2 linked regions of the Rhodovastum atsumiense genome follow. The protein of the gene in region 1 interacts with the protein of each later gene in a pairwise test. Links are inferred from orthologs where the notes say so. Each region holds a gene or a part of one and is shown on either strand. Other genes may lie near its edges. The genes, in order: NBY65_RS04895 and gltA.

Region 1 (11,032 bases):
CCTCGGCGGTCGGGTCGGGATTGACCGCGCAGTCGCCGTACACCAGTACCTCGTTCGGCATCAGCATGAAGAACACGCTGGAGACGATCGAGGATCCCGGGGCGGTGCGGATCAACTGCAGCGCCGGCCGGATCGTGTTGGCGGTGGTGTGCACCGCGCCGGACACCAGCCCGTCCACGTCGTCCTGCGCCAGCATCATGGTGCCCAGCACCACGGTGTCCTCAAGCTGGTGCTCCGCCTGCACGGCGGTCAGGCCCTTGCTGCGGCGCAGCTCGCACATCGGCGCCACGTACTGGCCGCGCACCGCCATCGGATCGATGATCTCGATGTCGGGCGGCAGCACCACGCCCTGCGTCTCGGCCACCTGGCGGATGTGGTCGGGGTTGCCGAGCAGCACGCATTGCGCGATGCCCTTGCGCTGGCAGATCGCCGCTGCCTGCAGCGTGCGCGGCTCGTCACCCTCGGGCAGCACGATCCGCTTCGCCGCCTCGCGCGCCGCCTGCACCAGGCGGTGGCGGAACGCCGGCGGGGGCATGCGCAGCCGCCCGGGCCGCCCGAGCTGGGAGCGCAGCGAGCCGGTGTCGATGTGCTCGGCCGTGTGCGCGATCGACTGCTCCATCCGCTCGGTGTCGTCGCGGCGCACATGCCGCGACAGCCCGGCGAGCAGCGCACCAGAGGCGAAGGTGTCCTCATGCGTGGTCAGGATCGGCAGCCCGGCGAGCTGCGGCGCCCGCAGCATGGAAGCCACCTGCGGCGACAGCCGCGTGCCGCAGGTCAGCAGCAGGCCGGCGAGCGGCATGCCCTGCATGTGCGCAAGCGCCGTCGCCAGGATGATGTCGCTGCGCTCGCCCGCCGCCACCACCAGCGTGCCCGGCCGCAGCCGGTCGATCACGCCATCGACGCCGCGCCCGGCGGTGACGAAATGCTGCACCCGCGCCCGCGCGAGATTGCCTTCCTGCTCGATGCCGAGGCTGAGCGCCTCGACCACGTCCTGCAGCCGCGGCGCGGTCAGCTTCGGCTCGAACGGCACGTCGCCCAGCACCGGCACGCGGCCACCGCTGCCGGGCAGGTACTCGCCGAGCGCGCCGGCCATCGGGCCCGCCTTCAGCCGGTTGACCAGCACGCCGGCGACCGGCGGCGGTTCCTCGCCGTCGGCGAACTGGCGGACAGTCAGGTCGACCACGGCGCCGAGCGCCTCGGCGTTCTGGCCGGTCCCGGAGAGCACCGGCACCAGGCTGGCGGCGAAGCTGCGCGCCATGGCGGCGTTGAGCTGGCTCGCGACCTGCAGGTCGGCAAAGGGGATCAGGCCCTGGATCACGACGGCGTCGCAGCCGGCCCCGGCCGCCTCCACCATCGCCACCAGGTCTTCCATCAGCGCGTCCAGGCCGCCGTTGCGCACGCTGGCCTCGGCCTGCGCGTACGCGATCGGCTCCGGTGTTTCCAGATGCAGGACGTTGCGGGCGAAGTAGGGGGCGAGGTCGGCGACGCCCCGTGTGTCTGGCTGCAGGATCGGCTTGATGAAACCGACCGCGACATGGTCGCGGCGCAGCGCCTGCACCAGGCCGAGCGCCATCGAAGTCAGTCCCACGTCATCCGAGACGGGAGCCAGAAAGAATGTCTGGCGCGGCCGGTCCATGTCAGGCGATCTCCTTCAGCGAATCCTGCTCTTCCGCGCCGGCACGGGCCAGGGCGGCTGTGTCGCAGGCAATCATCCATTCCTCGTTGGTGTTCACCACCAGCGCCGCCGGCTTGTTGCCGGTGCTGATCAGGCCGGGGGTGCCACCGACACAGCGGCGGTTCGCCTCGGCATCCAGCTCGATCCCGAGCGGCGCGAGGCGTTGCAGCGTCATTTCGCGGATGCGCGCGGCGTTCTCGCCGATGCCGCCGGTGAACACCACCGCATCCAGGCGTCGCAGCGACATCGCCAGCCCGCCGATATGCCGTGCCAGCCGGTGCACGAACACATCGAGCGCCAGGTTGGCGCCCTCGTGGCCTTCGGCGGCGGCGTTGCCCAGTTCGCGGCAGTCATTCGACAGCTCGGACAGCCCGAGCAGGCCGCATTGCTTGTTCAGCATCGCGTCCATCTCGTCGACGGTCCAGCCGGTGCGGCGCATCAGGTAGATCAGGGCGCCGGGATCCACATCGCCTGGGCGGGTGCCCATCACCAGGCCTTCCAGCGGGGTCATGCCCATCGTGGTATCGACGCTGCGCCCGTCCTGCACCGCCGTTGCCGAGGAGCCGTTGCCCAGATGGGCGATGACCAGGCCATGGTCGGCGGGATCGAGGTCGAGCATCTGCACGGCTTCCTGCGCCACGAAGCGGTGGCTGGTGCCGTGGAAGCCGTAGCGGCGCACGCCATGGTCGCGATAGACCCACATCGGCAGCGCGTACATGTAGGCCCGGGGCGGCATCGTCTGGTGGAAGGCGGTGTCGAGCACGGCGACATGCGGGATCGTCGGCAGCCGCTCGATCGCGACGCGTATGCCCAGCAGCGCCGGCGGGTTGTGTAGCGGTGCCAGATGGCTGCAGGACTCGATGTCGGCGATGACCTGCGGGGTGATGACCACCGAGGCGGCGAAGCGCTCGCCGCCATGCACCACGCGGTGGCCGATCGCGGTCAGGCGATCCAGCCAGCCATGGCGGGTGAGCTCGGCCAGCACCGCGTCCAGCGCCGCGGTATGGGTGGCGGCCGGCAGCGCGTGCGTCGCCTTCCGGTCGGCTTCCTTGAAGGTGATGGTCGGCTGTGCGGCGCCGAGGCGCTCGGCAAGGCCGGACAACAGGGCTGTCCGCGCGCCGGTCTCGTGGACGGCGAATTTGAGCGAGGACGACCCGCTGTTCAGGACCAGGATCAGGGAGGTTTCAGTGCTCACGGCGGTCTCCTCCTCGCCGGCACGTTTGACCGGCGATTTCATATATCCGTCCGGCCGCGCGCGGCGTACCGCGCCTGCACGGCAGCGACCAGGTCGGTGTCGGGTGGCGGGGCGGCAAGAAAGCAGTCAGGGCCCAGGGCCGCCCGGTTGAGTGCGACCTGGCAGAGGGCGGGATCCCGACGCGTCGGCCCTTGGACCAGCCGATACGGCGAGCTCCGCCGGCCAGGTGATGTCCTCCCCGGCACCAGCCCAGCTTGGTATCAGCAGGTAACGTATCCAAGGGCCGTTGCCAAGCGGGAGCAATCGCTCCCGGGCCCGGTTGCCACGGTGCGCCCGCGCCCGTTTTCCGCAAAAAGGTGAGCAGCAGAGAAGCACGCATCGCGATGCGTCCGGCTTATGCCTTGTCGCGGGCCACGTTCTGCCGCCGTGCGCCGATGCCGTCCGGCATCCCTGCGGCAGCCGCCAAGGGCGAGAGGATCATGCGCCATCTCCTTGGTCTGGTGACCGGCGACATGCCGGAGCGAAGTTCGCAGATGCACAAATAATTCAACTGAGGGAAGCGAAGGTTTGACCTGGGTCAATCCGAATGGAAATTTTGAAACCGGTTTCAGAACGAAATATTCACCACATCTGATTACAAATTAGAACCAGTTGCGCAGGAAACTTCCACCCGGTGCTGGTGAAAGCCCGAAGAGTAAAGAGATGTTGCCGAACGGCTCTGGGCGTTCCTGTGCCACCGACCAAGCACGGATCATTCAAGCGATGCAAGTCAGGAATCGACCGTGGGCAATTCTGCCGTAGCTCATTGAAAGCGGCTGCAAAATCATTCCCCATTGGTCCGCCCCTGCAGCCCCGCGACCGCCGCGAAGCCGCCCCGCCATCAGGGGATCGGTGCCAGGCCGCCGGCGCTTCTTAATGCCCGGCCAGCAGCCCCAGCTCTCCAAGATTTGCACGCAGCGCCGGCGCGGTGGTGAAGTGGATGGGGTGCATGCCGAGCCGGCCCGCCGCCTCGGCATTGGCAGGGTTGTCGTCGATATAGACAACATCCCCGGCGGCGAGCCCATGGCGGTCCAGCAGGATCCGGAAGAGCCGCGGGTCCGGCTTGACCAGACGTTCCCGTCCGGAAACCACGATGCCTTCGAACCAGCCGAGGAAGTCGTAAAGCCGAAGCGCGATCGCGAAGGTTTCGTCGGACCAGTTGGTGAGCGCGTACAGGGGCGTCCCGGATTGCCGCAATTCGTCGAGGATGGCGACGCTGCCGGCGATCGGCCCACCCAGCATCTCGGGCCAGCGCTGGTGGTAGGCCGTGATCAACGCCGCCTGTTCCGGGTGCTGCGCCACCAGCTCGGCGATCGCCTCTGCCCAGTCGCGCCCGGCATCCAGCGTCAGGTTCCAGGCCGGCGAACACACCTGCGCGAGGAAGCGCTCCATGCCCGCCTCATCGCCCGCGAAAAGCTTGCGATAGAGATGGCGTGGGTTCCAGTCGATCAGCACGCCGCCGAGATCGAAGACGACGACAGGACGGCGTGGGGCCACGGGCTGCTCCCGGCAAAACCGATGAAGGAGGGCGAAACGACGTGGGCAGCCGATAAGGACCTCCGGTCCGGCTGTCCAGCGAAGATACCGCGACCTTTTCCCTTGTCGGTAGGCGTGGCGATGCCGACCGGGCCGTGGTGGAGGATCACGTGTCCGGGCAGTCTCCGGGTTGCGCGAACCCACCGGCGTACGATCTGTTGGCCTGCAAACACGGTCCGGGCCCCTCTGGCAGGGACGTCGGCTTGCGCCGGCCAACCCTGCGATGTCGGATCACCGCGCGCTTCGCGGCGAAGCCGGTGCCGTTGCGGATCCGATCGCCGTGTCGCGCGTGTTCTCCACCATGACCCGATGGAGCATCACGCGATGATCGTCTTTTCCGTCCCTACCCGGTGGCGGCCCCTGGGCCGGCCATGTTTCGCCGTACCAGGCCGGGGGATGTGATGGACTGGCTGACCGACCCACAGATCTGGGCGAGCCTGCTGACCCTGACGGCGCTCGAGATCGTCCTTGGCATCGACAACCTGATTTTCCTGAGCATCATCGCTGGCCGCCTGCCACCGGCGCAGCAGGCTGCCGGGCGACGGATCGGCCTGACCCTGGCGCTCGGGCTGCGACTCGCGCTGCTGGCCACGATCAGTTGGATCATGCACCTGACCGCGCCGGTGTTCGCGGTGGCGGGAAACAGTTTTTCCTGGCGTGACCTGATCCTGATCGGCGGCGGGTTGTTCCTGGTCTACAAGGGCACCGTGGAGATCCACGCCCGCATCGAGGGCGAGGGCGAGCACGGCACCGCCGGCACGGCAAGGATCGGCTTCGCTTCCGCCATCGTCCAGATCGCGGCGCTAGACCTGGTGTTCTCGCTCGACAGCGTCATCACTGCGGTGGGCATGGCCAACGAGCTGTGGGTGATGGTCACGGCGGTGTGCATTTCGATCGCGATCATGATGCTCGCCGCCGGTCCGGTCGCGGGCTTTGTCGATCGCCATCCGACGGTGAAGATGCTGGCGCTCTCGTTCCTGCTGCTGATCGGCATGACCCTGGTCGCCGATGGCTTCGGCGCGCATGTGCCGAAGGGCTACATCTACGCCGCGATCGGCTTCTCTGCCCTGGTCGAGACGCTGAACCAAATGGCCGGCCGCCGGCGCCGCCGCCTGGCCCGGCCCGAGGGGGGCGGCGCATGACGCGGCGCCCGGCGCTGCTGATCGTCAACCCGCACAGCCGCAGCGGGGCCGGGGCGCGGGACACGGTCACCCGCGTGCTGCAGCAGGCGGGGGAGGAAGTGCTCTGCCGCGACTGCCAGCGGGCCGGGGATCTGTCGGATCTGATCCGCGGCCTGGCCGGCGAGGTCGATCGCGTGATCATCGGCGGCGGCGACGGCACGATGAATGCCGCCGCCCCCGGGCTGCTGGACACCGGGCTGCCGCTCGGCATCATCCCGCTCGGCACCGCCAACGACCTCGCCCGCACGCTCGGGATCCCGGCCGACCCGGAGGCGGCGGCGCGGATCATCGCCGCCGGCAAGGTGCATCGCATCGACCTCGGCGAGGTCAACGGGCATCCGTTCTTCAACGTCGCCAGCATCGGCTTCGGCGTGGACCTGACCCGGGCGCTGAGTCGCGACGCCAAGCGCCGCTTCGGTCCGCTCGGCTATGCCATTGCCGGCGCGCGCGTGCTCTCGCGGCTGCGCCCGTTCCATGCGGAAATCATCCATGGTCCCACTGTCGAGGTTTCGCGCACGGTGCATGTGGCGGTCGGCAACGGCCGCCACTACGGCGGCGGCATGACCGTCTCGGAGCATGCGCGCATCGATGACGGGCAACTGCACATCTACAGCCTGGAGATCTCCAGCTTCTGGCGCCTGCTGCGCCTGTTGCCGGCGCTGCGCAGCGGCCGCCTCGACACCTGGTCGGAGATCCGCACCCTGGAAGGCGAGCAGATCGAGATCCGCACCCGCCGTCCCCGCTCGGTGAACACGGACGGGGAGATCACCACCAAGACCCCGGCGCGGTTTCGCGTGCGCCGCCGTGCCATCGGGGTCTTCGTGCCATGACCCCGGAGGTGGGCGCGGGCGCGGAAGGGGCAGGGACCGTGCTGCTGCTGGCGATCATCCTGCTTGTCGTTGCCGCGCTGCTGCTGGTCCGGCGGCTGGCCTGGCTGGCGCTGGGGCAGGCGCTGGCGTTGGCGCCACGCTGGGCGGTGCGGCTGCGCCGGTCGGGGGCCTGGGTCCGCACCCGGCCGTTGCGGGCCTGGCTGGAGGCCAGGTATCCCCGCCTGCACGCGGCCCTGGCGGCGAGGCTCACGCCGCGGCGCTTCTCCGGCCTGCCGGCGCTGCTGCTGATCCTTGCCGCCTTGTACGCGGCGGCGTTGTTCGGCGGACTGGCCGAAGTGGTGGTCAGCGGCGAGGCGACCGCCCCCTTCGATGATCGCATCAATGCCGCGCTCGCACCCTATCGTGCCCCCTGGCTGCTGCGTGGTTTCGTCTGGGTGACCACGCTCGGCGAAAGCGCAGCGCTCGGGGCGGTCGCGGTGACCGCGACCGGCTTCCTCTGGGCGAGCCGCCGGTTCTGGCTGATCATGCCGCTCTGGCTCACCCTGGTCGGCGCGCAGATGACGACCTGGATCGGCAAGTTCGCCATCGCCCGGCCCCGGCCGGAATTCCTGGACGGCGTGGCGACGGCGCTCTCGCCGTCCTTCCCGAGCGCCCATGCCACGGGGGCCATGGCGACCTTCGGCTTCGTCGCCTATGCGATCCTGCGCGACCTGCCCAACCCGCGGCGGCGTTTCGATATCGCCTACTGGACCGGGGTTGCCATCATCCTGGTCGGCTTCAGCCGGATTTTCCTCAGCGTGCACCACACGACCGATGTTGCCAGCGGCTTCCTGGTCGGTGGGTTCTGGCTGCTGGTGGGCTTCACCGTCGCGGAATGGCGCCGCCCCGCGGAACCGGGTTAACGGCGGAAGGCCCGTAACAATAAAATAACGGACAGAGCCATCCGGCCCTGTCCGCTATCACGCCAATAAAATGAAGCGATAAATCGCTTATTTTACTTCGTCGCCGCAACCGGCGCCGGGCCACCGATCCAGTTGAACTTCGGCTGGGACACGACGGCGAGGTGAACCGCGATCGCGACCACGAGCGCGGCGATCCAGATCACCGGCAGCCAGGTCTTCGGGTTCAGAACCAGCCAGATCTTCCAATCGTCCTGCGGGTTAGCCATGAGATTATCCTCCTCAGCTCAGCTTAGAACCAGGGCTTCCAGATCCACACCAGCAGGTGCGCGACCGCGGCGACGCCGAGGAAGGCCGAGAAGGTGGTCTTGAACTGGTTGTGGAATTCCTGGGCTTCGTCGTCGGTCAGGCCCGACAGGCTGTTCGCCATGACTAACTCTCCAACTAGGAGGATTGACACGTTTCTCCGCGATGCCCCGCGGCAGGGTCGTCATCGGAACGTGTTGCCCGACAAAGTCATCACCTGATGGCAGTGGCTGCCACCCAGCTCGTGAACACGGATGGAGAATAAATTGCCGCGCTGTAATGTGTCAACGGCCCTTTACGTTGGTTTCGTCATTTTCTTTGGACGGTCATGAAAGGCGAGGGCCGGACGCGGCAAAGAATGGGTTCCAAGGGCGAAGCCCTTGGCAGGTCCAGGGCAGCGCCCTGGTCGGGTGCGGGGTGAAACCCCGCCAACGTGGCCAGGCGCCTGGGGCCGCTGGTCAGTTCTGCGGCCCGCCCCCGTTCGGCAGGTCGAACAGCCCGAACAGCCCGCGCAGGAAGCCCGGCGTCAGCGCGGCCAGGGCGTTGATCGTGACCGTGGGATCATCGAGCTTCCCGCGCACCGCATAGGTGGCGGCGAACAGGCCGCCGCCGCGCTCGGGACTGAACAGCCGGCCCACCAGCGGCACCTTGCCGAGCAGCGTGTTGAAGAAATAGGCCGGCACGATGGTGCCTTCCACCGCGGCCGTCCGCCGGGCGAGATCGATCCGTCCCTTCGCGGTCATGCCGAGCGAGGCGTTGAACACCCGTGCATCGGTCAGTTCCAGCTCGTCCCCGGTCAACCGGAACGGGGCGATCAGCCGGTCAAAGCCCAGCCCCGGCCCCTGCAGCGCCTCGACCAGCCCGTACAGCGTCATCACCTGCAGCAGCTTGGCGAGGCTCGGGGTGTTGCGCATGCGGAAATCGACGATCTCCGCCGTGCCCGAAAGCGGGTGGCCGGCCCGGCTGTCGTCATAACGGCCAGTCACCGTCATGTGCCCGCCCTGCATGTCGTCCACCACGTCGAGCGCCCGCAACAACCCGCCGGCATCCTCGGCACTGCCGTTCAGCGTCCGTCCGCCCGGCTGCGGCGTGATTTCGATGCGGAAGCCCTTGTTGGTGGAGGTGCGGCCTTCCAGCAGGCCGCGCCGGATCACTTCCCCATCGTTTTCCGCGCGTGCCATGACGCTGCGCATCAGCCGGCCTTCCGGGCCGAGCACGACGCGCTCGAAGCGCATGTCCACCTTCCAGGGGGGACCTGGCCGGTCGGCGTCGTCGCGCTTCTCGCGCTTCGAGGTGCTGTCGCGGCCGAACTCGGCGGAGGCATCGAGGCTCGGACCGGACAGCGTCGCCACCCAAGGCTCGCCTGGCGCCTGGGGGATGCGCAGTTCGCCGCTGGCATCGGTGGCCGGGCCGAGCATCACCCGGTCGAATTGCAGGCGTTGCGCGCGCCCGCCGGCGAAGCCGACCCGGCCGGCCAGGAGCACGCCCTCACCATCGATGCGCAGGCGATCGATGCTCGTCACCTGGTCGCGCTCGAGCAGGACATGCGCCTCTCCGGTCGCGGGCCGTCCGGCCGGCTTGCGGAAATTGAGTTGCGGCAACTGCAGCACCGTCCGGCCGAGATCGGCGCGCAGGCTGACCTCGCCGCGACCGTTGCGGCGGGTTTGCCAGGTCGCCTGCAATCCGGTGGTGCCATCCAGCAGCCCGGCGCTGTCCAGCCCGGCGGCGGCGAGCTGGCGCGCTTCGGCATTGCCGGAGACCGTGATCTTCTGCAGGACCTGCGTGGGCGGGCCGGAGCGGAAATCCATCTCGACCTGCAACTGTGTCGGGATCTCGGCGAGCGTCGCCGAGCCGCGCAGCTTCAGCCCTTCGGTCCCGGCCTCGAAATCCAGCGTGCCGCGATCGAGGTCGTGGCCGGCGGCAATGCCGCCGAGATGCAGCTTCGTCAGCTTGCCGACCGACTGGATGCGGATGTCCTCGACCGGGAGATCGTCCTTGAGCGGCAGCCGCGTCAGGGTGAGCTTGCCGGCGATGGTCCCCGCGGCATCCTGGATCGGGATCGGGCGCCGGTCGAGCAGGCGCAGCCGGGGATGCTTCAGCACCGCGAGCAGGTCGGGGACCGGGCCGGCGAGGTCGGTCTCCAGGCTCAGGAACTGGTCATGGCCGGCGATGCCCAGGATGGTCACCCGCCCCGATTGCACGGCGATGCCGCCTTGCGTGCCGCCGGCCTGCCGCCCCGAGGTGACCGCGATCTCGATCTCGTCGCGCGAGACGAAGCTGAGGCGGGCATTGCCATGTTCGAGCGGCGGCACCGGCCGCAGCCAGTGCAGCGTCAGGTCCTCGCCGTCCAGGCCGCCGGACAGCGCGGTGACATCGGCGTCCGAGAAATCCTCGGCGGCCATCAGGGTCAGCGCGATGCGGGCGTTGCGGGCGCTGCCGGCGGTGATGTTGCGGGTGATCCAGGGCCGCGTGCCCGGCCCGCCCACGCCGGCGGGCCAGAGCGCGGGCAGGTCGGCGAAGGCCACCTGGTCGAGTGCCACGGTGATGTCGGCGCTCAGGCGCCCATGCGCCCGGCGCAGCGCCGCGCTGGCCTGGATCACGCTGCGCGGACCCTCCGGCCGGGGGGCCAGCTCGAGCCGGGTCAGGCGCAGCTCGGCCTGCGAGGGGGTGCCGTCGAATTCGGCCGTGGCGCCGAGCAGCGGCGCGCTGCCTTCGCCCAGGAAGATGCGGCCGGCGCCGATACGGGTGCGCAGGCTGAAGCGCTGGGGGGCAAAATCGTCGCTCAGCTCCGCCGTTCCCCCCAGCGTCACCGTCGCGTCGAGGGCGGCGAGCGGGGCCAGGGCGGGGGCGAGTTTGGCCAGGCGGGCCGGGTTGACCGGGCTGAGCTGCAGCGCCACCGTCGTCGTCTGGCTGCCGGCCTGCAGGATCGCCTCGGCGGAGGCGCGCACGACCTGGTCACCGAGCCCGAGCGCCAGTTCCGCCTTGCCGATGGCCCCGCCTTCCGGGCGCCGCCGGATGTCGAGCATCACCTCCGAGGCCCGCCAGGTGGTGCCGAGCTGGCGATCCTCCACCGTCAGCGCCGCGTCGCGGACGCGGACCCGGCGCAACTGTGACCAGCGCGAGCCGAGCACCCCGGCATCCGAGGTCGCCGGCCGCGCGAGATCGCGCACCAGATCGGCGACGAAGTCCTGCCCCCGCGCCCGGGAGTCCTGTGGTTGCGTCGCAGGGGGCGCATCACCCGAGGCCGCATCGCCCGCCCGGCCGGCTTCGCCGGCGCCCGTCTGCCCGGCTTCGCCGGAGGGGCCGAGATCGACGGCGACGCTACCGTCCTCGCTCCGACGCGCACGCAGGCGTATACCTTCGATGTCCAG
Region 2 (10,954 bases), 440 kb from region 1 along the record:
TCAACCTGCGGCACGTGCACGGCACCGCCGATCCCGTGGCGCCGCTCGCGGGCCGATCGATCGGCGAGCGCTGGCGTCTGGCCGACATCCACCGCGGCTTCACGATCTGGCGCGAAACCGACCGCTGCCAGGGCGAACCGGACCACCGGGTCAGCGCCGGCGAACTGGATTGCATGGTCTGGTCCTGCCGCACCCGCCGCACCCTGGAACTTTGCCTGCATCCGGGGGGACACGAGATCGAAGGCACCTGGCTCGGCGAAGGACTGCGCTGGGCCAGCCGCCTGCCGGCGCAGCGCTGAAAGGCAAGGGCTCCGCCCTTGACCCGGCAGGGGTCAGGGGACCCCTGCACCCCAGGTGCGCTGCGCGGCGAAGAATGGGATCCAAGGGCGAAGCCCCTGGCGAGGTCCAGGGGCAGAGCCCCTGGTCGGGTGCGGGGTGAAACCCCGCGCTCATTCCGGCAGGTAGGTAATCAACTTTCCATTGCGGTGGAACCGCAATCCCGCCCATCGTCCTTCCAGGTCGTACCAGACATCCACATCGGTGCCGACCGTCACCGAGTGCCGCCACCCGCGCAGGCTGCCATCACCGCCGGGCAGCGTCTCCAGCGGACCCGCCGTGACCTGCTTGTCGTACATCTGTCCGTCCTGGGCGCTGAACAGCGGCGCGGCCAGCACCGCGCGGTTCCACCAGGTCGAGGGCAGTGCGGCCGCCGGCGCGATGTGGCGGCCGGCGCTGCCTTCGACCGTCACCCCTCCGCCTTGCCGCATCGCCCGCATCCACAGCTTCGTGCCGTCGTCATTGGTCTGGCTCTCGATCCGGACGAAAGTCTGTCCCTGCCATGTCTCGACGGCCTGGTGGGTGAAGCGGAACACGGTCAGCGGGCCGACCGTCACCGCCAGCCTGATCGTGCTGGACGCTTCCAGCGCCTCGCCACGGCGGCTGAAGCGTACGGCATGGGTGCCGATGGGCCTGCCATCGGCGAGCACGCGGAAACTGCGGTCGGTCGCGAGCAGCGCGGCGCCGGCCGCGCCGGCTGGCAATGCCAGCAAACCGGCCAACATTGCCCGCCGGCCAAGCCGCAGCCATGGGCGCTCATGGGTCATCACGATGGGTGTTTCTCCAAGCATCCCGGGAACCGCCGGGCGCTGCCCAAAGCTTAGGCATGGGCGCAGACACGACAAGCGGCGCAGGACGTGGCAGACTTCCGCCCGATCGTTCCCTGGAGAGGCAGACCGCCGCCTTGCGCCAGTTGTTGCTGATGCGTCACGCCAAGTCCTCATGGGACGACCCGAAGCTGTCCGACCATGCCCGGCCGCTCAATGCTCGCGGCCGTCTGGCGGCCGCGACCATGCGTCGCGCCATGCGCGATCTCGGGCTGTCCCCCGATGTGGTGCTGGTGTCATCGGCCCGCCGAACGCTGCAGACGCTCGAAGCGCTGGAGCCGTGGGACGAGACGCCGCTGGTCGAGCCGATGGACGCCCTTTATCTCGCCACCACCGGGCAATTGCTGCAGGTGCTGCGGGGTGTGGCCGAAACCGCCCGCAGCGTGCTGCTGATCGGCCACAACCCGGGGCTGCACGAGCTGGCCATGACCCTGGTCGGCGCGCATGCCATCACCCTCGGGGGCAACGCCGTGCAGCGCCTGGCCGAGGGCTACCCGACCGGTGCGCTCGCCGAGTTCGCGGTGGCCGGCGCCTGGCGCAACCTGGGCGAGGGCGGCGGACGGCTGCTGCGTTTTCTCTGTCCCCGTGACCTGCCGGAGCTGGCGGTCTGAACGCCATGCACATACGCCTGCCGGATACGGCCGAAGCCACCGTTTCTCCGTCGCGTTCGCCATCGCTTTCGCTCGATCTCGCCCTTGCCCCCGACGAGGCGTCGCGCCTGCCGCGCCTGCTGCAGGCGACACGGAATCGTGCCACGACGCTGCGCCTCATCTGGCACGACACGGCGGATGGCGCGCTCGCCGCCGAAGGGCTGGCGCTGCTGGAGCGCCGCCAGGGCCGCACCACCATCTGGCTGCTGCAGCGGATCCTGCCCGGGCCGGAGGAGCTTGCGCCGCCCGGCACGCCCTTCCCGGTGCTGGCCGAGGCCGCGTCTCCCGAGCTGCTCGGGTCGGACCTGCCCGCCGACCTGACCCCCATCGCCACGCTCGAGGGGCGGGCGCGGCCCTTCGCCGGCGCCGGAGGCGTGGAGGCGATGCTGCTGGCCGGCACGCTGCACGCCGGCGATGTTGAAGGCCCCTGCGCGCGCCTGCTGTTGCGCGGCCCCGCCGGCGCCGTCGCCACGGTGGTCACCACGCTGGCCAGTACGGTCGCGCTCACTGTCCCGGCGGCTTCGCTGGCGGCGGAAGCGGCGGCGCTCGCCGGCCGGCCGCTGCCGCCGCGCCGGCTCGGGGCCCCCTCCCTGGCCGCGCGCAGCACGGTCGGCGAAGCCTTCGCGCACATCGTCGCGCACCTGACCGACGTCGTCCTGCACCATGCCCCCGCCGCGACGGCGGCGCAGGCCCCCGTGCCGGTCCACCAGATGCGGGTGGCGCTGCGTCGCCTGCGCTCGGCCACCGGGCTGTTCCGGCGCGCCGTGCAGTGCGAGGAACTCGATGCTGTCACGACCGGCCTGAAGACGCTGGCCCGCACGCTCGGGCCGGCGCGGGACTGGGACGTGTTTACCACCGGCATCGGCGCGAAGGTCGGCACCGTCTTTCCTGCCGATCCGGCGATCACCCGCATGCTTGCCGCCGCCGAGCGGCGGCGCCAGGAGGCCTATGGGACGTTGCGGGCCTGGCTGGACGGCCCCGAGTTCCGTCACCTCGCCCTGGCGCTGGCGATGCTGGCCGCGGCGCGGCCGTGGGACGCGCCGGGCGATGGCGATGGCGAACGGGCCCGACAGGCGCGCCGGCTGGCGATGCCGCTGTCCGACTTCGCCTCTCGCGTGCTGGAGCGGCGACTTGCTCCCTTGCGCAAGGCCGGCGACGACGTCACCGCGCTGCCGGTGGAAACCCTGCATCAGCTACGGATTGCCGGCAAGCGCCTGCGCTATGCGGCTGAATTCTTCGCCCCCCTGTTCCCCGGGCGCGGGACCCGTCGCTTCATCCGCCGCCTCACCGCGCTGCAGGAAGCGATCGGGCATCTCAATGACGCGGCCGTGGCGGCGGGGCTGCTGGAAGAAATCGGTGCCGCCGGCAGCTACGCCGGCGGCGTGGTGCAAGGCTTCGTCGCCGCGCAGGCGGGTGACAGCCGGGCCGAGATCGCACGCTGCTGGAACCGCTTTCACCGGCTGGATCCTTTCTGGAACTGATCGGGCGAGGCGGCTTTCCAGGCGAGGTCCCGGAGACAACGGTTGAATTCGCCCGACCGACGCGATAGGCGTCGGCGCCCCGGAATACTCCCGCGGGGTCCCGCCTGGTTCCAACATGGTCGCCCCGGACCATCCCCAGGGGCGGATCCTGCGTTGTCGTGAGGGAGTCGGCCGGGCGGCGGGGTGCCCTTCAGGCATGCCCGGACGGGGAATTTCGCGATGACGGAGGTGTAGGCACAGGCCAATGGCGTGGGCTGCGGCGGGACGGCACCAGGCCGAACGCCTCCCTGCGCGGTTTTTGCTGCAGGCGCGAAGGTTGCGTGTCCGCCATCCCGGTCCTAGTGTCCCGCATAGCCGAGGGGATCGCGCCGGATCGCGGCCAAGGCGCATAAATGCGGCGGCGAATACGCCGCCTGGAAATGAGGGAAGATTCATGAGCGGCACGAATGGCGGCGGATCGATCACGGTCACGCTCGATGGCACGAACAAGTCGACGCGGCTGCCGCTGATCCCGGGCAGCATCGGCCCACAGGTCGCCGACATCCGCAAGCTTTACGACAGCGTCGGGGTGTTCACCTACGATCCGGGTTACGGCAACACCGCCTCCTGCGAAAGCAAGATCACCTACATCGACGGCGACGCCGGCATCCTGCTGCACCGTGGCTACCCGATCGAGCAGCTCGCCGAGCATTCCAACTTCCTCGAAGTGGCCTATCTGCTGCTCAACGGCGACCTGCCGACGCCCAAGCAGAAAGCCGAATTCGAGATGGGCGTGCTGCGGCACAACATGGTGCACGAGCAGCTGCGCAGCTTCTACAACGGATTCCGCCGCGACGCGCATCCGATGGCGGTGATCTGCGGCGTGGTCGGCGCGTTGTCGGCCTTCTATCACGACAGCCTCGACATCAATAATGCCGACCATCGGCGCATCGCCGCCTTCCGGCTGATCGCCAAGGTGCCGACGATCGCTGCCTGGGCCTACAAATATTCGATCGGCCAACCGTTCATGTACCCCCGCAACAATCTCGGGTACGCAGAGAACTTCCTGTACATGATGGGCGCGGTGCCGCCCGAGGAATACAAGCTCAATCCGGTGCTGGCGCGGGCGATGGATCGCATCCTGATCCTGCATGCCGACCACGAGCAGAACGCCTCGACCAGCACGGTGCGGCTGGCCGGCTCGACCGGCGCCAACCCCTTCGCCTGCATCGCCGCCGGCATCGCCAGCCTGTGGGGGCCCGCCCATGGCGGCGCCAACGAGGCGGTGCTGAAGATGCTGGGCGAGATCGGCCATGTCAGCAACATCAAGTCCTTCATCGAAAAGGTGAAGGACAAGAACAGCAACGTCCGCCTGATGGGCTTCGGCCACCGGGTCTACAAGAACTACGACCCGCGCGCGAAGATCATGGCGCAGACCTGCCACGAGGTGCTCGAGGACCTCGGCATCAAGGACGATCCGCTGCTCGACCTTGCCATGGAGCTGGAGAAGATCGCGCTCGACGACGAGTATTTCGTCAGCCGCAAGCTGTACCCGAACGTCGATTTCTACTCTGGCATCATCCTCAAGGCGATGGGCTTCCCGACCAGCATGTTCACCGTGCTGTTCGCGGTGGCGCGCACCGTCGGCTGGATCAGCCAGTGGAAGGAACAGGTCGAAGACCCGAGCCAGCGCATCGGCCGTCCGCGGCAGATCTACACCGGCGCGGTGCAGCGGAATTTCGTGCCGCTCGCCCAGCGCGGCTGAGCCTCCGCCATTCCTCTTGCGCGGCCCGGTCGGCACTCGCCGGCCGGGCCTTTTTCATGGCGCTCGCCGCGGGACGACGGCGCTCTATGCGCCCGGCAGCGGCAGCCCCGCCCGCGCCATCACCGTCCGCGCCAGATCCGGCCGGTCGGTGCAGATCCCATCGACCTCCCAGGCGATCAGCCGTTCCATGTCGGCCGGGTCGTTCACCGTCCACGGCACCACGCGCAACCCGAGCGCGTGCGCTTCCTCGATCTCGGCACGCTGCAACCCGACATGGGAAGGGGCCCAGCACGCCGCTCCCGCCTCGGCCGCCACCGCGCGCGGCACCGAGCCGCCGTAATCGGCGGGCGACGGTCCCCCCCACCACAATGCCGCCGCGGCCACCGTCCTGGCATTGGTGAGGAAGGTCAGTTTCAGCCCCGGCCGCAGCGCGCGGGCATGGCGCAGGCCGCGCCAGTCGAAGGAGCGCAGGTCGAGCCGCCCGAGCGCCCCCGCCGCTTCCGCCACCGCCAGCACGCGCTCGGCCATCTCGGCAGGGGGCACGGTCAGCTCCGGCCGGTCGGCGATCGTTTTCAGCTCGGCATCGATGCGCACGCCACCGGTGGCGCCGAAGGTGGCGGCGAGCGTGGGAATGCGCGCGCCGTCCTGCGCCACCTGCGCAGCGGCATAACCGGTGTCGGGCCGCAATCGTCCGACGTCGTACTGCATCAGCTCGGCGAAGCTCAGGGCGTGGATCGCCGGCCCCTCGCCGGCCAGCCAGGTGCCGTCCGGGCCGCGCACGATGTCGCCATTGAGCGTCGCATCGTGGAACACCACCGGCACGCCGTCGGCGGTGACGCCGATGTCGAGCTCGATCGCGTCCACGCCCAGGGCGATGGTCGCCCGGAATCCCTCCAGCGTGTTCTCGGGAAACAATCCCCGTGCGCCGCGATGCCCTTGCAGTTCGAACCGACGTGCCATGCATGACCCTCCTGCCGGGCGCTTAGGCGCGTGCTTGCGCGTCGGTCAAGTTAGCGGGAGGCTGGCCGCATGAGCGAACGCATTCTCGGCGTGCTCGGCGGCATGGGTCCGCTGGCGAGCGCGCAGTTCATGGCCCGGCTGACATTGCTCACGCCGGCGGCCCGCGACCAGGACCACGTGCCCGCGATCCTGTGGTCGGACCCGCGCGTGCCGGACCGGACCGCGGCCCGGCTTGGCGGCGGCGAGGATCCGCTGCCCTGGTTGCGGCGCGGGCTGCGCGGACTGAAGGCGGCCGGCTGCGGCGCGGTCGCGATTCCCTGCAACACCGCCCATCTCTGGATCGACGGGATGGCGGAGGAAGGCCTGCCCATCCTGCATATCGTCGATGCCGCCGCCGCAGCGCTGCGCGCCGTGGTGCCATCCGGCCCGGTGGGGGTGCTGGGCACGGCCGCGACGTTGCAGACCCGGCTTTATCAGGATCGTCTGGACCGCATGGGCTGGACCTGCGTGACGCCAACCCCCGAGGAAATGGACGGGCTGGTGTCGCCGGGCATCGCCGAGGTGAAGGCCAACCGGCCGGAAGTGGCCTTCGCGCCGCTCGCCGCCGCCGTGCGCGCGCTGGCCGGACGTGGCGCGCAGGCGGTGGTGCTGGGCTGCACCGAGATTCCGCTCGGGATCCAGGCCGGCCCCGCCGACAGCCTCGGCGTGCCGGTGGTCGATACCATCGACGCGCTCGCCCGCGTTGCCATTGCGTGGGCCAAGGGCGACTGACAAGCCGTCACGTCAGGCCGCGTTTTCTTCCGCCGCCCCGGGCGGGTGGATGCCGCCACGCCCCGTCATCACCTGGGCGATCGCATCGGCGAGCCGGTCGGCGCTGATCGGCTTGGTGGCGAAGTGGTCCATGCCGGCGGACAGGCAGGCCACCTCGTCGCCGCGCAGGGCATTGGCGGTCAGGCCGATGATCGGCACGCGCGCTTCCGGTCCGGGCAGGCGGCGGATCGTGGAAGTGGCGGTCAACCCGTCCATCTCCGGCATCATCACGTCCATCAGCACCACGTCGGGCATGGCGGCGCTGACCGCCTGCAACGCCTCCAGCCCGTTGGTAACGGCGGTGACCCGGTGGCCGAGCCGTTCCAGCATGCGGGTGGCAACCAGGCGATTGGTGGCATTGTCCTCGGCCAGCAGCACGTGCAGGCCCTGGGGCCGTTCCGCCGGCTCGGCCGGATCGGCTGCCGGCGCCATGCCGCCGGGCGCCGGCTCGGCGGCATCGGCCCGCAGCAGGATGTCGAAGCGGAACGTGCTGCCCTTTCCCGGCGCGCTCTCGACGGCGATGCCGCCGCCCATCTGCTCGACCAGTCGCCGGCAGATCGCCAGGCCAAGCCCGCTGCCGCCGAAACGACGCGAAATCGAACTGTCGACCTGGGTGAACGCCGTGAACAGGCGCTCCTGCGCGTCCGGGGCGATGCCGATGCCGGTATCGGTCACCGTGAAGGCAAGCCGCACGCGGCCGGGCTCGGCCGGCAGCGCGGCAACCCCCAGGCGCACCGAGCCCGCCGCGGTGAACTTGATGCCGTTGCCAAGCAGGTTCAGCAGCACCTGGCGCAGCCGCCGGGCATCCCCCGAGGCGCGGCGCGGCACGTCCCCGGCAATGTCGAGCCCGAGCGTAAGCCCCTTGGCGCGGGCCTCGGACGACAACAGCTCGATGGCGTTGCCGGCGACGTCGCGCACGTCGAAGGCGGTATCATCCAGCTCGAGCCTGGCGGCATCGAGGCGGGAGAAATCGAGGATGTCGTTGATCAGTTGCAGCAGGTGATTGCCGGATTCGAGCACGATACGCACATAGTGCTGCTCGGTGGCGCCGAGCTTCATCTCGAGCAGCAGGCCGGCGACGCCGATGATGCCATGCAGCGGCGTGCGGATCTCGTGGCTCATCACCGCGAGGAAATCGCTGCGGGCGCGCCCGGCGGCCTCGGCGGCATCGCGGGCGGTGGCCAGGGCCTGCTCGTTCTGGCGGCGCTCGGTCACGTCGGTATAGGTGCGCACCGCCCCGCCATCGGCCAGCAACTGGGTGCGCACTTCCAGGACGGTGCCGTTGAGGCGCTCGCGCTCGTAGATGCCGTATTCCATGCTGATGCCACCGGAGACGACGAAGCGCAGGAAATCGGGATCGATGTGCTCGGGCGGGCCGAACTCGCCGCTGTCGAGCTGATGGCGCAGGATGTCGTTAAAGGCGGGCCTGTGACGGTCGAGCAGTTCGGGCGGCAGGGAGAGCAGCTCGATGGCGCGGCGGTTGATCACCGGCACCCGCCCCTCGGCATCGATCATGATGACGCCCTGGCTGACATTCTCGAGCGTGGCGGTCAGCGCCGCCTGCGACTGCAGCAGCCGCCAGCGCTGCACCAGCAGCGCCGCGGCCGCGGCCGCCACCAGCAAGGTCAGGCAGGCGCCGGCCACGTTGTACTTGCGACGGTCCTGGTAATACGGGGCCAGCGCCTCGGTGGTGTCGCGGCCGACCACGACATAAAGCGGGTGCATCAGGCTGGGCAGGGCAACGCGGCGAAAGCCGATGACCCGCTCGATGCCGTCCACCTCGCTGATCCCGCGGAACGCCCCGCTATCCCGCCCGGCCGCGGCTTCCTCGGCCAGCCGTCCGACGACATGCCCGGACGCGGGATCGGCGGCAGCGGGGGCGCGGGCCCGGATCACGCCGTCGCCGCCAACCAGCAGCACGATGCCCCGGCCGATTTCCAGCGACCGGAAGAAGCGCTCGAAATGGCTGGGATCGACCGTGACCACCAGCGCACCGCCATAGCCGCCATCGGGACGGATGATCCGGCGGGACGTATGCAGCGCGGCACGGCCGGAAAGGCGGCCGATCACCGGGACGCCGACGCACAGCCGGTCCTCGGTGCTTTCCTTCTGGCTGCGGACGTGTTCGCGGTCGGACAGGTCGGTTCGGGATGGAATCAAAAAACTGGACTGGCGAACGATGCCATCGGGTCCCACCAGGCTGAGGTGAAGGTCAGGCGCAGTGAGAAATTGCCGGCGCACGAAGGCGGGCAGGTCGAAGGCATCCGGATCGGCGGCATAGGCGTCGCGGGCGAACAGCAGCAGGGCGTCGATCTGCTGCAAGGTGGCAAAGGTGGAATCGGCCAGCGCGCGGGCGAGGTTGCTCGCTTCCAGCCGGGCTGCCTGCTCAAGCTGCAGGCGCTCCTGGCGGAGAAAGATGCCGATGCTCGCCCAGATGCCAAGGATGATGCTGAGCACAAGGACGTAATGGAGGATGCCGACGTCACGGCGGCGTCGGCCGCGCACGGCCGGGGCCGGCAGCGGCATGGTGGCGTGGCGCAGGCGCCGGCAGACCGTGGAGATCGGACCGGGAAACATGGCTGGCCTTCCCCTGCGGGCACGGGAGACAACACCGGGGCCATGCCTGCCTCCGAAGGCCAGGCGACCCGGGAGTGGAGGCGATGCCTGGCACTCGTGCGGATGATACCACGCCATTGTTTGCCTCAAGATCAACGGCGCGTCGAGATTTCGTCCCGGCCGGCCGCGGCGGTGCGGCTTGTCCGGCACGACGGACGGATGGAATAGTGCCTCGCAACGGCAAGACGGGAACGGGGGACATGAACCTCTTCGACCTGACGGGCAAGGTTGCCATCGTGACCGGTGGCAATGGCGGCATCGGCCTGGGCATGGCGCGTGGCCTGGCGGAGGCCGGGGCCCGCGTGGTGCTGGCCGGCCGCGATGCCGGCAAGGGCGGGCAGGCGGCGCGCGACCTTGGCGGCGAGGCCGGCTTCATCGGCGCCGACGTGACCCGCAAGGCCGATTGCGAGCACCTGGTGGCCGAGACCGTGCGGCGCTGCGGGCGGCTGGATATCCTGGTCAACAACGCCGGCACGGCGATCCGCAAGAGCCCCCAGGACTACACGGAAGCCGAATGGCACCAGGTGATGGACACCAACCTGACCAGTGCCTTCCTGATGTGCCAGGCGGCCTATCCGGCGCTGCTGCAGGCCGGGAGCGGCAAGGTGATCAATATCGGCTCGGTGATGTCGCTCTTCGCCGCACCGCATACCGCGCCCTATGCCGCGAGCAAGGGCGGGCTGGTGCAGTTCACCAAGGCGATCGCGACCGCCTGGGCGAAGGATGGCATCCAGTGCAACGCGGTGCTGCCCGGCTGGATCGACACCGAACTGACCCAGGGGGCACGCAGGCAGGTCGAAGGGCTGAACGACGCGGTGCTGGCCCGCACGCCGGCGGGTCGCTGGGGCGAGCCCGCCGACCTCGCGGGGATCGCGGTGTTCCTGGCCGCCAGGGCTTCCGATTTCGTGACCGGGGCGGCGATCCCCTGCGATGGCGGGTACTGCGCCCGCGGCTGAGCGGAAAGCCCCGGCGAAGAAGCGGGAAGGTTTGCTCAGGAACCGGCCGCCCCCCCCAGGCGCATGCCCTGCGGGGAGCGCCGGCCGGGCCTGTGGCCGGCAGCCCCGGCACACAGCGGATCCGGCAGCGGTCTCCGGCGCGCGCCTGCCGGGCGCGCCGGCCAGGGAGCCAGGACATCAGGACTGGCCGGGCCCGGACAGGCACAGGTGACGATGTCGGGAAAAAGCAGGCCGAAGGCGGCACGGGCGGCGGCATCTCCCTTGACGGCCACCACGCGCTGCGCCTCCAGATCGATGCCGGCCTGCCGGAACAACGCCGGCGTCGCAGGCGTCGGACGCTCGCCGAGCAGGATCGAGAGCCGGCCGGACTGCAGCACGGCGGCTTGCGGCAGCAGGCGGGCGACCCGGACCCTCAGATGGAGGGGTGGGCCATAGACCGGGGCGACCCCGGCGCCCAGCGATTGCTCATAGCTGGCGCCGACCCCGGCGGCATGGGCGAGCGCAACGGCATCTGCATCCGCCAGTACGCCGAACGCCATGGCTCCAGGAAAGCCGGACAGCCCGGCAAGGGCAC

What was found.
Region 2: the proteins of NBY65_RS04895 (region 1) and gltA interact in binary tests that used the Escherichia coli proteins (3 or more experiments, as listed by UniProt). The link is inferred for Rhodovastum atsumiense from one-to-one orthologs.

Annotation. Positions count from the first base shown.
Region 1 is NZ_OW485601.1:1,118,595-1,129,626, reverse strand. What follows is about bases 4,596-7,519. They hold NBY65_RS04895 (lipid kinase), read left to right. Parts: upstream 4,596-5,583; coding sequence 5,584-6,456; downstream 6,457-7,519. Other genes in these bases: pufA (light-harvesting antenna LH1, alpha subunit), read right to left, coding at 7,451-7,519; NBY65_RS04890 (phosphatase PAP2 family protein), read left to right, coding at 6,453-7,358; NBY65_RS04900 (TerC family protein), read left to right, coding at 4,847-5,587. Outside these bases: pta (phosphate acetyltransferase), read right to left, coding at 1-1,636; NBY65_RS04910 (acetate/propionate family kinase), read right to left, coding at 1,638-2,870; NBY65_RS04905 (HAD family hydrolase), read right to left, coding at 3,783-4,406; more of pufA, read right to left, coding at 7,520-7,624; pufB (light-harvesting antenna LH1, beta subunit), read right to left, coding at 7,648-7,785; NBY65_RS04875 (YhdP family protein), read right to left, coding at 8,120-11,032. UniProt on the Escherichia coli protein: In vitro phosphorylates phosphatidylglycerol but not diacylglycerol; the in vivo substrate is unknown.
Region 2 is NZ_OW485601.1:682,295-693,248, forward strand. Bases 3,037-5,882 are described here. They hold gltA (citrate synthase), read left to right. Parts: upstream 3,037-3,727; coding sequence 3,728-5,038; downstream 5,039-5,882. Other genes in these bases: NBY65_RS02895 (CYTH and CHAD domain-containing protein), read left to right, coding at 3,037-3,294; NBY65_RS02905 (glycerophosphodiester phosphodiesterase family protein), read right to left, coding at 5,123-5,882. Outside these bases: NBY65_RS02880 (alpha/beta hydrolase family esterase), read left to right, coding at 1-299; NBY65_RS02885 (DUF6134 family protein), read right to left, coding at 450-1,103; NBY65_RS02890 (SixA phosphatase family protein), read left to right, coding at 1,241-1,774; more of NBY65_RS02895, read left to right, coding at 1,780-3,036; more of NBY65_RS02905, read right to left, coding at 5,883-5,998; cuyB (cysteate racemase), read left to right, coding at 6,068-6,769; NBY65_RS02915 (ATP-binding protein), read right to left, coding at 6,782-9,385; NBY65_RS02920 (SDR family NAD(P)-dependent oxidoreductase), read left to right, coding at 9,625-10,380; NBY65_RS02925 (M81 family metallopeptidase), read right to left, coding at 10,416-10,954.